One region of the Actinoallomurus oryzae genome, then DNA from elsewhere that is predicted to be linked to it. Evidence: riboswitches for the same ligand, from Rfam matches in the RefSeq annotation. Region 1 holds a riboswitch; each other region holds the start of a gene.

Evidence for each region. A riboswitch is a leader RNA that binds a small molecule or an ion and turns the genes downstream of it on or off. The one in region 1 is predicted to bind cyclic di-AMP.
Region 2: another riboswitch for cyclic di-AMP. It lies ahead of ABEA10_RS23825 (C40 family peptidase); the one in region 1 lies ahead of ABEA10_RS16870 (CHAP domain-containing protein).
Region 3: another riboswitch for cyclic di-AMP. It lies ahead of ABEA10_RS18105 (CHAP domain-containing protein); the one in region 1 lies ahead of ABEA10_RS16870 (CHAP domain-containing protein).

Annotation. Positions count from the first base shown of each region.
Region 1 covers NZ_BAABHF010000019.1:584,367-589,639, forward strand. The annotation lists gene ABEA10_RS16860 (TRAFAC clade GTPase domain-containing protein) at 1-1,615, shown strand, start outside; gene ABEA10_RS16865 (NADP-dependent oxidoreductase) at 1,660-2,589, shown strand; cyclic di-AMP (ydaO/yuaA leader) riboswitch at 3,086-3,234, shown strand; gene ABEA10_RS16870 (CHAP domain-containing protein) at 3,233-4,195, shown strand; gene ABEA10_RS16875 (SDR family NAD(P)-dependent oxidoreductase) at 4,534-5,273, shown strand, end outside.
Region 2 covers NZ_BAABHF010000025.1:40,426-45,698, forward strand. The annotation lists gene ABEA10_RS23815 (C40 family peptidase) at 1-692, shown strand, start outside; gene ABEA10_RS23820 (C40 family peptidase) at 727-1,707, shown strand; cyclic di-AMP (ydaO/yuaA leader) riboswitch at 2,021-2,246, shown strand; gene ABEA10_RS23825 (C40 family peptidase) at 2,305-2,826, shown strand; gene ABEA10_RS23830 (basic secretory protein-like protein) at 2,962-4,305, shown strand; gene ABEA10_RS23835 (M48 family metallopeptidase) at 4,348-5,273, shown strand, end outside.
Region 3 covers NZ_BAABHF010000019.1:852,614-857,886, forward strand. The annotation lists gene ABEA10_RS18095 (phosphoadenylyl-sulfate reductase) at 1-322, shown strand, start outside; gene ABEA10_RS18100 (sirohydrochlorin chelatase) at 304-1,068, shown strand; cyclic di-AMP (ydaO/yuaA leader) riboswitch at 1,624-1,767, shown strand; gene ABEA10_RS18105 (CHAP domain-containing protein) at 1,779-2,537, shown strand; gene ABEA10_RS18110 (RlpA-like double-psi beta-barrel domain-containing protein) at 2,678-3,235, shown strand; gene ABEA10_RS18115 (TetR family transcriptional regulator) at 3,452-4,075, shown strand; gene ABEA10_RS18120 (acyl-CoA dehydrogenase family protein) at 4,072-5,273, shown strand, end outside.

The DNA.
Region 1 (5,273 bases):
CGCCCTGCTCGCCGGGTTCGGCCTGGGGCTCGGCCGCTTCTTCACCGTCGCCTGGCGTGCCCTCACCGCCACCGGTGTGGACGGCCCGTCCCCGGTCCGGCGCCCCGCGCCCGGGCCGCCCGACCCCGCCTACCCGCACTACCTGCTGGTCCAGGTGTGGCGCGACATGGCGGCACTCGAACGCCGCACCCTGCCCTGGTGCGTCACGCAGGCCCGGTGGGCGGCCGCCACACTGACCGAGACGCTGCTGAAGCCGCCCCAGGGGCTCGCGCTGTTCCCGCTGTGGTTCGGGCTGTGCGCCGGCATGGCGCTGTCCGTCGTACCGCTCGCCGTCGCGGTGCTGGCGTTCGCCCTGGCCACGGCGGTGATGGCGGCGGCCGGGCTGGTCGTCTGGTCGGTGTGCGTGGCGGTGCTCGGCGCGGTCGAACGCGTCTGGATGGCCTACCGCCGGATCCTGCTGGCCTGCCCGCACGCGGGCTGCTACCAGCGGTTCGCGCTGCCGGAGTACTCCTGCCCCCGCTGCGACGAACGCCACTCCCGGCTCGTGCCGAACCGCCTCGGCGCGTTCCGGCACGTCTGCCGCTGCGGCGCGCGGCTGCCCACGACGATCCTGCTGGGGCGGTTCCGCCTCGGGGCGTACTGCCCGCACTGCCACCGGCGGCTGCCCGGCCGGATCGGACGGGCGCGCGTCGAGCCGCTGCCGTTCGTCGGCGGTCCCGCGGCCGGCAAGACGACGCTGATGTTCCTCGCCGTACGCGCGCTGCGCGCGAGCGCCGCCGGCGCCGGGGGCCGCGCGGAGTTCGTCGAGGCGCGCGACGCGCGGGCGTACGCCGGGGCGGTGGCCGAGCTCGACCGCGGTGGACGCCTCGCCAAGACCGGCCCCGAGCTGCCCGTGGCGACCATGCTCGACCTGACGCTGCCGGCCGCGCACCGGATCCTCTACCTGTTCGACCCGGCCGGCGAGCTGCACACGGGCGCGACGCGGGTCGAGCGGCTGCGCTACCTGGACCACGGCGAGGCGTTGCTGTTCGTCATCGACCCGTTCGCCCTGCCGGAGCTGCGGGCCGCGCTCACCACGGACGAACGCCGCCTCGTGGAGCAGACGACCGCGACCTCCGACGAGGACCCCTCCGACACCCTGCAGCGGCTGCTTGCCGAGCTGCGGTCGCGCGCCGACCAGGGCCGGCAGCGGCGCATCGCGGTCGTGGTGACCAAGGCCGACGTGCTGCGCCGCACGGCGGTGGGCGCGAGTCTCGGCGGCGACACGCGCGGCTGGCTGGAGGGGCTCGGCCTCGGCAACACGATCCGTACGCTCGAGCGCACGGCCGCGGAGGTCCGCTACTTCGCGTCCGGCCTGGACATCCCGCCCACGGCGCTGGCCGAGCTGTTCGGCTGGGCGGCCGGGCTGCCGCTGGGCGGCCGGGTCGACCCGGGGTTCGACGACCGGCCGGCAGCGGACGAGCTGCGCGAGCCCTGGCCGGTGGCGGGCCGCCCGCCTTCGCTGGTGCCGTACGGGCACCAGGCGGGGCGCAGCGCGCTGTTCGCCGCGCTGACCGTGCTGGGGCCGCTGATCATGATCGTTCTCGGCCTGTCCGTGTACACGCGGTTTCGATGAGCCGCCGGTGGTGAATCCCCGCGTCGTGGGGTAACGGTGACGGTGTGAAAGCCATCGTGATGAACCAATACGGCGGTCCCGACGTGCTCAAGCTCGCCGAGGACGCGCCGGAGCCGAAGGTCGGGCCCGACTTCGTCCTCGTACGCGTCAAGGCGGCGGGGGTGAACCCGGTGGACTGGAAGATCCGCGAGGGCCGCCTGGACGGACTCTTCCCGACGGACTTCCCGGTCGTCCCGGGCTGGGACCTGGCGGGCGTGGTCGAACGCGTCGGGCCGGCCGTCAGCGAGTTCTCACCGGGCGATGAGGTCATCGGCTACGTGCGCGAGGACCACGTGGGCCGCGGCACGTACGCCGAGCTGGTGTCCGCACCGGTGCGCACGCTCGGCCGCAAGCCGGCGCGGCTGTCGTGGGCCGAGGCGGGCGGCCTGCCGCTCGCGGGCCTGACGGCGTACCAGGCGCTCGTCAAGGCGCTGGGGGTGAACGAGGACGACACGGTGCTCATCCACGCGGCGAGCGGCGGTGTCGGGTCGTTCGCCGTGCAGATCGCGCTGGCGCGGGGCGCCCGGGTCATCGGCACGGCCGGCCCGCGCAACCACGACCATCTGCGGTCGCTCGGCGCCGAGCCGGTGGCGTACGGGCCGGGGCTCGCCGATGAGGTGCGCCGGCTCGTCCCGGGCGGCGTCTCGGCGGCGCTCGACCTGGTGGGCGGCGAGGCCCTCGAGGTGACGCCGAAGCTGCTGACCGGCAAGGGCCGGTGGGCGTCGATCGTGGACCCGTCGGTGACCGAACGCGGCGGGCGATACGTGTTCGTCCGCCCGGACCCGACGGACCTGGCGGCGCTGGCGCGGCTCGTCGACGACGGCCGCCTGACGGTCCCGGTGGCGAAGACGTTCCCGCTCGCGGAGGCCGCGGAGGCCCAGCGCCTGAGCGCGGAGGGACACACACGCGGCAAGATCGTGCTGACCGTGGACTGAGTCTCCGCGTCCGGCTCCGTCCCTCTCCCGGCGGGCCGGAGCCGGGCGCTTCCCCCGCCGCTCGCCCGTACCGGGCACGGTGATCATTGACTTTCTTCTGCCTTTGTTCGAAAGTTTTTGACGACGACGCGACGCATCCGATTCGTCGCACCTTGTGGCGTTCTGTCGCGCTTCATCGGGGCACCTCCGGCCCGCCTGGATGAACTGCCGCATCTCCCGACAAAGCCGGTCGACTCGGTCCAGCGAGCATCGCCCTGGCGTGGGTTCGGTCACTACGCTGCGCGCCGGGCCTCATTGGCGCCGCGATTGGCCACTCTTCCATTTCCGCAGATGAGAGCCGCAATTCCGCCGTTGCGCAACGATCAGTCCCAGGGCTTGGTTACAGTGGGTAAGTAGTTCGCTCCATACTTTCCGCTCCGAACGCGTTGCCGTTCTCGCGACACTTCAGATACATTGCGCCGTAATCGGGCTGTGACTTACCTCCACCCGGGAGGTGACAGACCGACCGCCGAATCCGGCTGCACCCCCAGTGCAGCGGGAGCCGGGGACCCACGTAGTCCCTTGGGGTGAATCCGTCTCGCACGGTAGGGCTCCTCCTGGCCCGAACCCGTCAGCTAACCCGGTAGGCGGCGTTAGGGGAGACATGGATCCGATAGGTCACAAACTGCTGCAGGTCGCCAAGGGCCAGCTCGGCTATCACGAGAAGGCCAGCGGGTACACCAAGTACGGCGACTGGTACGGCAAGCACGTCGGCAAGGACCCCGTCTTCAAGGACGCGGCCTGGTGCGACATGTTCCTCGCCTGGGCGGCGGACAAGGCCGGAGTCAAGGACTGGACCGGCGAGTTCGCCTCCACGCCCGACCACGCGAAGTGGTTCAAGAAGCACCACGCGTGGGGTCACCACCCCGAGCCGGGCGCCATCGTCTTCTTCTCGTGGAACGGCGGGAAGAGCATCGGCGACATCGAGCACGTGGGCATCGTCGAGTCGGTCCACGGCCACACGCTGCACACCATCGAGGCCAACCACAACGACCAGCTCGGCCGCGCCACCCGCGACGTCAGCCAGGTCGTCGGGTACGGCTACCCGTCGAAGGTGAAGGTCAAGGCGGCCCCGGCCGAGCAGAAGTACGTCCCGAAGCACTCGGCGCCGCCGCCGGCCGCCAAGGAGATCGGTCAGCAGCCGGCCACCCCCATGCACGAGACGCAGACGACGGCCCAGCACGACTCCGCGCCGCCGCTGCCGGACCAGCAGGCCGCCCTCACCGGGCTGCTGGCCGTCGTGGTGTTCGGCACGGTGACGCTGGCGCTGAGCAAGGCGAAGGTCCGCGTGCCGGTGCCGACCCCGAACGTCCGCGTCCGCAAGCGCGGCAAGCACCACCGCACGCCGGTCGAGATGCCCGCCGACATGAGCGTGGCCGACCTGGACGCCGCGGACGCCGGCACGGCGGTCATGCCCGTCCTGTCCGCGGAGGCCGCCGCGCTGGCCGAGGACAAGGAGTTCTGGGGCAAGATCACCGAGCTGGAGGAGGACGTCGAGCTGGCGTTCTGGAACACCCTCCACGCCGCGGTCTCCCAGCCCAGCTCCGAAGAGTCGCTCAACGTCTGAGAGCGGGCTCTGAAGCCCGAGCCGGCCCTCCCCGCCCGTGGGAGGGCCCTCGGTCATCGCCCGGGCCTTCTTCTCCGAGCCCGGCACTGCCGCTTTCCCCCGGTCCGCACCGAGCCGGACGTCCGATCTCAACGGTCGGCTCGGCACGTGGACCCGTTGCAGGCCGACCCTGCCCCTGGAGCGCGCGCTCGCGCTCGGTCGGCCTGCGCCGGCGGCCTCCCCGTCTCCGCCTGTTCTCCCTCGCGCTTGACCCTGACGCCGGGGTCAACGTTTAGCGTCGTCGCGGCATCGTTCGGCACGGCCGAGCGGACCCAGCGACGACAAGGAACGGGCAAGATATGACGAAGACGTCACTCCAGGGTCAGAGCGTGATCGTGACCGGTGGCGGCACCGGGATCGGCCGGGCGACGGCGCATCAGTTCGCACGTGAGGGTGCCCAGGTGCTCGTCGTGGGCCGAAACGCGGAGAACCTCGAGCGGACCGCCGAAGGACGACCCGGCATCCGCACGTTCGTCGCCGACGTCGCGGCGCCGAAGGCGCCCGCCCGGATCGTGACCGCCGCGGTCGAGGCGTTCGGGCGGCTTGACGTCCTGGTGAACAACGCCGCCGTCACCCGGCCGGCGCCGCTCGGCACGATCGACCGGGACGTCGCGCAGCAGCAACTCGACACGAACCTCATCGGCCCGCTGATGCTCGCTCAGGCCGCCCTGCCCCGGCTGGAGGACGGCGGCGGCACGATCGTCAACATCACCGCCAACGGCCCAGGGCGCGCCTTCCCGGGCAACTCCGTCTACGGGTCCACGAAAGTGGCCCTGGACTTCCTGACCCACACCTGGGCCGTCGAGCTGTCTCCGCGGAACATCCGGGTCGTCTCGGTCGCTCCTGGGATCACACAGACGCCCGTGCTGACGCACGCCGGGTTCACCCCCGAGGAGATCGCCGCGAGCCGCGACGAGATCCTCGCCCGCGTCCCGCTCGGGCGCGCCGCACGGCCCGAGGAGATCGCCTGGTGGATCGTGAACGTCGCGCGCCCCGAGGCCGGCTACCTGACCGGTTCGGTGATCCGCGTCGACGGCGG
Region 2 (5,273 bases), on a different contig from region 1:
AGCTCGCCGCCGCCGCGTACAAGAGCGGCGACTCCGGCGACCTCCCGACCCTCGTGTCGGCGAACAACCCCGAAGACGTGCTCGACCAGATCTCGGTGTTCACCCAGGTAGCGCACAACCGCTCCACCGAGGTCACCCAGTTCCTCAACGCCGCGCAGCTGCTGCAGCGTCAGAAGGCGCAGGCGCAGCAGGCCGCCGCCGACCTCAACGCGAAGCTCAAGTCCGAAAAGTCGCAGCTCGACAAGCTGAAGAAGCAGGCCGCGCAGCAGCAGTCCCTGGTCAACAGGCTCGGCGGCGGCTCCAGCGGCAGCCATGGCGGCACCTACAACGGGCCGGCGTCCGGCCCCGCCCGCCTCGCCCTGGAGTACGCCTACGCCCACAAGGGCGATCCGTACAAGTACGGCGGCGCCGGACCGAACAGCTTCGACTGCTCCGGGCTGGTGATGATGGCCTGGCGTCACGCCGGCGTCAGCCTGCCCCGCGTCGTGCCGGACCAGTACAACGCCACCCGCCGCGTGGCCCGCTCGGACCTCCAGCCCGGCGACCTGGTCTTCTTCGACAACCTGGGCCACGTGGGCCTGTTCGTCGGCAACAACCAGTTCATCCACGCACCGCACACGGGCACGGTCGTTCAAATCGAGAGCCTGAGCGGCTACTACAGCTCGAACTACTACGGCGCGGGCCGTCCGTAGGGAGCTGACAACAGTGGAGATGAAGCGTTCAACCATGTCCAAAACCAGTCGTTGGATCGTCGGTACTGCCGGAGCGGCCGTCCTCGCCGGGCTCGTCCTGCCCGCCGCCCCCGCGGAGGCCAAGCCGACGCCCTCGCTGAGCGCCGCCAAGCAGCAGCTTGCCAAGCTCAACGACCAGGTCGACAAGCTGGCCAACCAGTACAACAAGGCCAAGGAGGACTGGAAGGCCGCGCAGAGCCACCTCAAGGCGCTCAAGTCCTCCGTCACGGTCGAGCAGGCGACGTTCAACCAGCTGCACACCCGGGTCGCTCAGCTCGCCGCGGCGGCGTACAAGGAGGGCGGCGCGGCGGGGGACATCCCCCAGTTCGTGGGGGCCAAGGACCCTGAGGCCGTGCTCGACCAGATGTCGGCCTTCACCAAGGTCTCCAGCAACCGCGCGGCGGAGCTGAACCAGTTCCTGGCGTCCGCGCAGCGGCTGGAGCGGCAGAAGGCGCTGGCGGAGCAGGCGGCCGAGCAGCTCAAGCAGCAGAAGGACCAGGTCGACAAGCAGCGGGCGTCGGCCAATGCGGCCATCAGGAAGCAGTTGGCGCTCATCAACAGGCTCGGGCGCAACATCGACCCGGGCTCGTCCAAGGCCAACTGCTCGATCCTGGCGACCGGCCGCGCCGAAACGGTGCTGAAGTACGCCTGCGCGCAGCTCGGCAAGCCGTACGTCTTCGGTGGCGCCGGCCCGAACTCCTTCGACTGCTCGGGCCTGACGATGATGGCCTACAAGCAGATCGGCATCAACCTCAGCCACTACGTGCCGAACCAGTACAGCGCGAGCCGGCGTGTGGCGAAGGCCGACCTCCAGCCGGGTGACCTGGTCTTCTTCAGCAACAACGACCACATGGGGATGTTCGTCGGCAACGGCAAGTTCATCCAGGCGCCGCACACCGGCGACGTGGTGAAGATCTCCAGCCTCAGTGACGCGTACTACAGCCAGGTGTACTACGGCGGCGGTCGCCTGCTCTGACCGGAACGAACACCACAGGCCCTCCGGCGCGTCAGTGCCCGGAGGGCCTTTTTCGGTCGGGGCGAATTCACCTTAGGTAATTTCTCTCGTACGCTCTGACGGCGAATTTGCGTATTCATAGGTGCCTTGTTAGCGTGCGCCGAGTTATGCGATACGCCCCATGTGTCGCGTGCAGCCGACGTGAGGGAATTCGCCCTTCCTTCGAATGTGTTGTGGAACACATTCCATCGGGTGGATCATCCTCTCGGCTTTCCGAAATGCAGAGATAAGCGGCCGGTCACCGGAGAACCGCCCCGTGAGAGGGCGTGTCAGGCGGCCGCGAGCGCCGAGTCCGCGGGCACGCGGAGCCGGGGACCCACATACGCGCGAAGGGCGCGGATCCCCCGGGGTGAATCGGTGCGTCCTGCGTCATCACAGGCAGACAGCGGTGCGGCGGACAGACCGTGACCGCGGGCCGTGGTGCGGCGGGCGGACCGTAGGGCGACCTCTTCCCAGCCCGAACCCGTCAGCTAACCCGGTAGGCGCACACGGAAGGAGAGCATCCTGTCTCGCACCCCCTCGACCGCTTCGCCGACGCGCGTCCGCCTCGCCGGCGGCATGCTGGCCGCGGGCGCGGTCCTCGCGCCCACGGTCCTGACGGCCTCGACGGCATCCGCCTCATCGGACACCGTCGCCACCGTCACCCCGGTCGCCATCCCCACGGCGGCCGCGAGCACGACGACGAAGCAGACGTCTTGGAGCAAGCGACACAAGGTCGGGCTGACGGCGGTCGCCGTCGCCCGTAAGCAGATCGGCAAGCCGTACCGCTATGGCGGCGACGGCCCGAGCAGCTTCGACTGCTCCGGTCTGGTGCAGTACGTCTACCGCAAGGCCGGAGTGAAGCTCCCGCGCACCGCGGACGCCCAGCACCGGCACGTCAAGCGCCACGTGAAGTTCTCCGACCTCGCCACCGGCGACCTGGTGTACTTCTACGGCGACGGCCACACGGGCATCGTCTCGAAGGTCAAGGGCAGGAAGGTCTACATGATCCACGCCCCCCACTCCGGTACGCACGTCAAGCAGGTGCTGATCAACAGCTACTACCGGGCGCACTTCAACGGCGCCGCCCGCCCGTACTGAGGCACCCGTCCAGGCGACCGCCGGGGCCCGTCCGCGAGGACGCCCCGGCGGTCGCGTACGTTCCGGGTCCGGTGGACGGGTGATGGCGGGTGCCGTCGGCGGGGGCACCCGGTCGCGGCGGCTAGGATCGCGCGCATGCCGGCCAAGGGGAACCTGGACTCGCGTGCGACCGCGCCCGCCATGTTCGCCGGGCTCGCCGGGCTGGCGATCGTGGCCAACCTCCTCGCGGGGGTCGGCTACATCGCGTTCCACGACGGTGAGAGCCGGGCCGCCGCCTCCTCCCGGCCGGTCGCCGGGGCGCCGCCCGCGCCCAGCGCCGCCACGGTGAACTCCCTGCTCCAGCGCCGCTCGCGTGCCGTCCTCGACCGCGACCGCGCCGCCTTCCTCGCCACCGTCGACCCCTCGGGCCAGGCGTTCCGCGCCGGGCAGCGGACGCTGTTCGACAACCTGGCCAAGGTGCCGCTCGCCGTCTGGAAGGAGACCCTGGCCGACACGCGCCCCGCCGTGGCGGCCGACGACGGCTGGACGGCCCGCCTCCGGCTCACCTACCGGCTGCGCGGCTTCGACCGCCGTGACCTCGTCTCCACCGAATACCTCACCTTCGACCGCCGCCCGGGCACGGGCTGGACGATCTCCGGCGACGGCGCGGCGCACGGCCTGCGCGACGACCCGCAGATCTGGAACGGCGGCGGCCTCACCGTCGTCCACGGGCGGCGCAGCATCGTGCTCGCCGAGGACGGAGCCGTCGCCGGTCAGGACTCCGCCGCCCGTACCGCCGAACTGCGCGACATCGCCGCCCGCCTCGACCAGGGGATCGGTACCGTCTCCGGCGTCGTCGGCGACCGGTGGGCCCGGCGCGTCGTGGCGCTCGTCCCGGCCACCGAGCAGGAGGCCGAAGAGCTCGTGGGGGACGTGCGCAACCTCGGCGACATCGCCGCGCTGGCCACGGTCACCGGTGACGAGGGCGGCCGCGACACGGGGGAGGACCGCGTCGTCATCACCCCCACCGCGTTCGGCCGGCTGACCGCCCTGGGCCGGCACGTCGTCCTGACCCACGAGCTCGTGCACGTCGCGATGGGCGGAGCGCGCGACGGCAAGACCCCGATGTGGCTGATCGAGGGACTCGCCGACTACGTCGGCTACAAGAAGGCCGGGGTCTCGACCAAGGCGGCCGGGCGCGAGCTGGCCGACCTCATCGCCACCAGCGGCGTGCCGGCCACCCTGCCGGGCACGAAGGAGTTCGCCGGCTCGGGCGACCGGCTCTCGGCGGCGTACGAGGAGGCGTGGCTCGCCTGCCGCATGGTCGCCGAGCGCTACGGTGAGGACCGGCTCGTACGGCTCTACCGCACGGCCGAGGCGGAGCCGCAGGACGCGGGCGACCCGCGGCTCCAGGACCATGCGCTCCGCAGCGTCCTGGGCATCGGCACCGACCGGTTCGACGCCCTGTGGCGCGCGTACGTCCGCCGGGAACTGGCGTGACCCATGGGGCACGCCACGCAGCAGCCAGATGAGGAGCACGCGGTGAGGGCACGTCGTACGGCCGGGCCGGCGGTCGCGGTCGAGGCGAGGCAGGAGCCCGGCCCAGCGCCGGATCGGCGCGGGGCGGCGGTCGCCGCCGTGGTCCTGTGCGCGCTGCTGGCGGTGGTGATCCTGGTGACGACTCCCTGGCACCCGCTGCCGGGCGCCCGCGCGACGGCCGATCCAGGGCTCGACTTCACCCCCGCGCAGATCGCCCGCAGCGGAGCGTTCAACGACACCCTCGACCCGCCCGCGTACGCCGGGCTCGCGGCCGGCCTCCTGGTCGTGCTCCTGCTCGGCCTCACGCCGCTCGGCGCGCGGCTGCTCGGCTCGGTCACCCGGCCCCTGCGGTGGTGGCCGCTGCGGCTGGTCGGGGCGGCGGTCGTGCTGGCGGCGCTGACCCGGCTCGCCGGCCTGCCGTTCGACGTGTGGTCCCAGACCGTGCTGCACCGGTACGGGCTGTCCACCGAAGCCTGGGGCGGCTGGTTCACCGACCAGCTCACCTCGCTCGGCGTCACCCTCGTCATCTGGATCGTCGTGCTGCTCGGCGTGCACCTGCTGGTCCGCCGGTTTCCGCGGCGCTGGTGGGCGGGGGCCGCCGCGGGCGGGTTCGTGCTCGTCGCGGCGGCGTCGTTCGGCTATCCGGTGCTGGTCGAGCCGCTGTTCAACTCGTTCCACTCGATGCCCGCCGGGCCGCTGCGCACCGACCTGCTCGCGATGGCGCGGCGGGACGGCGTGCCGGTCGGCGACGTGCTCGTCGCCGACGCCTCCAAGCGGACCACCGAGCTGAACGCCTACGTCTCCGGCTTCGGCTCCACCCGCCGCATCGTCGTCTACGACACACTGCTCAGCAGCGAGCCGCGTACGGAGATCGAGCTCATCGTGGCGCACGAACTCGGCCACGCCAAGCGCGACGACGTGCTGCACGG
Region 3 (5,273 bases), 270 kb from region 1:
GCCGCTGAACCGCGCCCTGGAGCCGTACCTCGCGTGGATCACCGGGATCCGCCGCGAGGAGACCGCGCACCGCCGCGGGGCCAGGGTCGTGGAGTGGAACGCCTCGCGCGGGAAGGTCAAGGTCAACCCGCTCGCCCGGTGGACGCACGAGCAGCTCGGCGCGTACATCGAGGAGAACGGCATCCTCGTCAACCCGCTGCAGTACGACGGCTACCCCTCCATCGGCTGCGAGCCGTGCACCCAGCGGGTCGCGCCCGGCGACGATCCGCGCAGCGGCCGGTGGGCCGGCACCGGTAAGTCCGAATGCGGCATCAACCTCTGATCACCTGTGCACTCCCGCCGCCTCTGGTGGCGGTGGCGCACGGCAGCCGGGACCCGCGTGCGGCGGCGACGGTCGAGGATCTGCTCGACCTCGTACGCCGCCGGTCCGGGCTGCGGGTGGTCACGTCCTACCTCGACCACGCGCCGCCGACGCCCGGCCAGGCGCTCGGGGCGCTCGCCGGTGACGGCGCCGGCGAGGCCGCCGTCCTCCCCCTCCTGCTGACCGCCGCGTACCACAGCAAGACCGACATCCCCGGCGCGCTGACCGAGGTGCGCCGGGACCACCCGCGGATGCGCCTGTGGTACGGCGCGACGCTCGGGCCGCACCCGCTGATGATCTCCGCCCTGGAGCGGAGGCTGGCCGAGGCCGGTGTGACGCCCGATCCGGACACGGCCCTCGTGCTGGCCGCCGCGGGGTCGAGCGACCCGTCGGCCAACGCGACGATCGGCCGGATGGCCCGTGGCTGGCTCGGATGGCGGCGTGTCGTCCCCGCCTACGCCTCCGCCGCGCGCCCCACGCCGGCCGAGGCCGTACGCGGGCTGCTGGACGCCGGGGCTCCGCGGGTCGCGGTCGCCTCCTACTTCCTCGCCCCCGGCCATTTCGCCGACAAGGTCCGTGACGAGTCGCTCGCGGCCGGGGCGACGGCCGTCTCGGCGGCGCTCGGCGCCGCGCCCGAGCTGGCCGAGATCATCGAGCAGCGCTACACCGAGATCATCACGCTCGGTGATCAAGCAGCTGTCGGCTGAAAACCCTTATTTCATCGGGGTTTCGGGCTTGACAGACCCGGCCACGTGATCTTCTCGCAGGTCAGAGGCGGCGGATGTCCATATTCACCCTTTACGGCCCGAAATATGTTTGCTATGTTCGGTTGACCGGCGGCGCCCCCCATGCGCCGTCCGTAATATCTCCGCCGGCCAGGGCCTGCCCACCAGCACCACCGCGTGCGGCACGCGACGACGCGTGAGAGGGGCCCCCCTTCCGGGCCGCGACGGTTCATAACCAAGAGCGCCGCTCCGCGCATCCCCTTGCGATCCCCCCTCATGGATCCACCTCCGATGCCGGTTCGGCAACGCGCCGCATCCGCCGCGAAGCGACGGAGCCGGACCCCGTGTCTCTGACAGGGCGTGTGGCACGCCTCCAGTGTGCCCGCAGGGCGACTTCCCGCCCGAGCCCGTGGGGTGATCGGCAGGCGCCGGGAAGTCAGGAGTGCACCGGACGAATGGACGACAAGATCCCCTAGACCTGAGAGAAGTGGCCGTACACACGGCCCGCCATCCCCCTGTTCTTCGAGCCGTCCCCTCAGACGGCTCCCGCTGAATCCGCATTTCGCGGAACCGGGGACCCACCGCACCACTGGGGTGAATCGGCGCATCCCCTTTGCGCCGTAGGGCAGCTTCCACGCCCGAACCCGTCAGCTAACCCGGTAAGCGGCATGGAAGCAAAGGAGTGCTCGAACGTGTCAGGTCGACACAAGAAGTCATGCCGTCTGCTGCGTAACACCAGACTCGGCGGTTCCCTCGCCGCCGTCACCGCCGTCGGCGCGACCGCGATCAGCCTGATCGCGGCGGCCCCGGCCGGATCCTCCCAGAAGGTCGACGCGGTCTCGGCCGGAGCAGTGGCGACCGTGCCCCACGACGCCGCGTCCCCCAAGAAGCCGGACACGCTGGCCCTGGCCGACAAGAAGGCCGGCAACGTCAACACCGAGAAGCGCCAGGTGCTGCCCAGCGCGAGCGACGCGCTGAAACTCGCCGAGTCCCAGGTGGGCGTCACCGAGGACTCCTCCGGTGGCGGCACCAAGTTCCAACAGTGGTTCGTCTCCTCTCCGTGGGCCGAGCGCGGCGTCCAGCGCGACGGCGGCAAGGTCTCCGACTACGCCAACGCGAACTGGTGCGACATGTTCGTGTCCTGGATCGGCGCCAAGCTGGGCGTGAAGGGAATGGGCGCGGACGCCTTCACCCGCACCCACGCCCAGTGGTTCAAGGACCAGGGCCGCTGGGGTGAGAACGCGACGCCCGGCGCCGTGGTCTTCTTCTCCTGGAGCGGAAGCAAGTCGATCGACGACATCGACCACGTCGGCATGGTCATCAAGGACAACCACGACGGGACTATCCAGACCATCGAGGGCAACACCGACAACGCCGTGAAGATCCGCACGCGCGACAAGTCGTCGGTCGTCGGCTACGGCTACCCCGAGTACGGCTCCAGCGACGCCTGAGCCCTCTCCCCGCCCCGGCCGCGCGCCGGCCGGGGCGGCCCGCCCTGCACGTCGACTCCCCTGTGCTGAGAGGCCATCCCCCCATGTTCGAATTCGCCAAGCATTCCCTGGATCGATTCTCCACTAAGACGATCGCCTCGGTGGCGACCGGTGTCGTCGTTGCCGGCGCCGGCCTGTCCGTCGCGCTCACCCACTCCACCGACTCGTCCCCGGCCGCCCGTACGAGCAGCGTGCAGGTGACGCAGGAGGACTCGGGCCTGCTGGGCCCCGGCTCGGAGGGCCACGCGGTCAAGCTGCCCCGCCAGGCCCCCACTGAGAAGGCCGACAAGAAGGCCGCCCTGCCGGGCGGCGTCTCCACCGGCACGTCGTTCTGGGACGCGGAGACCGCGTCCGGCAAGCCGATGTCGTTCCACACGGTCGCCAGCCCGTACTGGCCGCTCGGCACCAAGGTGAAGATCACCGTCGGCAAGAAGAGCGCCGTCGGCGTGGTCGAGGACTTCGGCCCGGCCGAATGGGCGGTCGCCCAGCACAACCCGCCGGCCATCATCGACCTGTCCGAGGAGATGATGCAGTACTTCACCGGCACCCGGTCCAACTCGATCCCCATCAAGTTCCAGGTGCTGCAGCTGGGCGACGGCCCCGTCTACCGCCACTCGGGCACCGGTTACGACATGGCGACCGGAATCTCCGAGAAGTAGCCCTCTCCCGCCCCCATCCCCCCTGGGGGCGTTCGGGGCCCCTCCGCCCGAGGGGCCCCGGACCTTTTTCCGAGGCCCCGGATCGTTCTCCGAGAGGCCCGGACCGTTTCTGAAGTGCTGGGACCGTTTCCGAGGGGCCCGGACCGTACTCCCGCAGAGCCACGGACCGTTTTTCCGTGGTTGCGTCGAAGAAGTGAACTGCGGTTCAATTCTTGTGTGCCGTACCGCCGCACGCCCCGCGTCGAGGCGCGCCTGAGCGCCTCGCGGGAGCGCATCCTGTCCGCCGCGCTCGCGATCGTCGCCGAGCACGGTTACGCGGGATGCTCGGTGGCCGCCGTGGCGCGCCGGGCCGGTGTCGCCACCGGCAGCGTCTACCGCCACTTCCCGGCAAAGGCCGACCTGGTCGCGGAGGTGTTCCGCACGGCGTCCCGGCGCGAGGTGGACGCCGTCGCGCGAGCGGCGGCCCTGGAGGGCACCGCCGCCGAGGCGGTCGCCGCGGTGATCGAGACCTTCGCGGGCCGCGCGCTGCGGGCCCCGCGGATGGCGTACGCGCTGCTCGCCGAGCCGGCCGACCCGGCCGTCGACGCCGAGCGGCTGGTGTTCCGGCGCGCGTACGCCGACGCGATCGCGACGCTCATCACCCGGGGCATCGCCGCGGGCGAGCTGCCCGACCAGGACGTCCAGGTCAGCGCCGCGGCGCTCGTCGGGGCGATCGGCGAGGCCCTCGTCGCCCCGCTGGCGGCGGGTGCCGCCGCCGGCACCGCGCGGGTCCCCGAGGTCACCGGCGACACGGCTCACCTCATCACCTTCGCCCAGCGCAGCATCGGAGCGGTCCCATGACGACGCATGACGTGTTCAACCAGGTCCCCCCGCTGACCGGCTACGACGTGGCCGACGACCCGGCGCTGCTGGACGGGCTGTTCCGCGAGGGCGGCGGCTGGGCGACCGAGGAGATCCACGAGCTCGGCCGGCTGGCCGGCTCGGAGGAGGCGCAGGAGTGGGGGCGGCTCGCCAATGAGTACCGCCCGGTGCTGCGCACCCACGACCGGTACGGCCACCGCGTCGACGAGGTGGAGTTCCACCCCGCCTGGCACGAGCTGATGAAGGTCGCGGTCGGGCACGGGCTGCACGCCCGCGCGTGGACCGAGCGCGCCGGCGCGCACGTGGCCCGCGCCGCCAAGTTCTACGTGTGGCGCGTCGACGCCGGGCACGGCTGCCCGATCTCGATGACGTACGCCGCGGTGCCCGCGCTGCGCCAGGAGCCCGAGCTCGCCCGCGCGTACGAACCGCTGCTGACCTCCGGCACGTACGACTTCGGCCTCCGCCCGCCGCTGACCAAGGCCGGCATCCTCGCCGGAATGTCGATGACGGAGAAGCAGGGCGGCTCGGACGTCCGCGCCAACACGACCCGCGCGGTCCCGCAGGCCGACGGGACGTACCTGCTGACCGGGCACAAGTGGTTCACCAGCGCGCCGATGTGCGACGTCTTCCTCGTGCTGGCCCAGGCCCCGGAGGGCCTGACCTGCTTCCTGCTGCCGCGCGTGCTGCCCGACGGCACGCTCAACCCGATGCGCCTGCAGCGCCTGAAGGACAAGCTCGGCAACCACTCGAACGCCTCGGCCGAGGTGGAGTACGAACGCGCCGTCGCCTGGCGCGTCGGCGAGGAGGGCCGGGGCGTCCGCACCATCATCGAGATGGTGAACATGACGCGGCTCGACTGCGTCATCGGCGCCGCCGCCGGCATGCGCCAGGGCCTGGTCCAGGCGGCGCACCACGTCGCGCACCGGCAGGCGTTCGGCGCCACCCTGATCGACCAGCCCCTGATGCGCAACGTCGTGGCCGACCTGGCCGTCGAGTCGGAGGCCGCGACGGTGCTGATGCTGCGCCTGGCCGGCGCGACCGACCGCGGCGAGACGGCCTTCAAGCGCCTGGGCCTGGCGGTGAGCAAGTACTGGGTGTCCAAGCGCTGGCCCGCGCACAGCGCCGAGGCCCTGGAGTGCCTGGGCGGCAACGGTTACGTCGAGGAGTCGGGCATGCC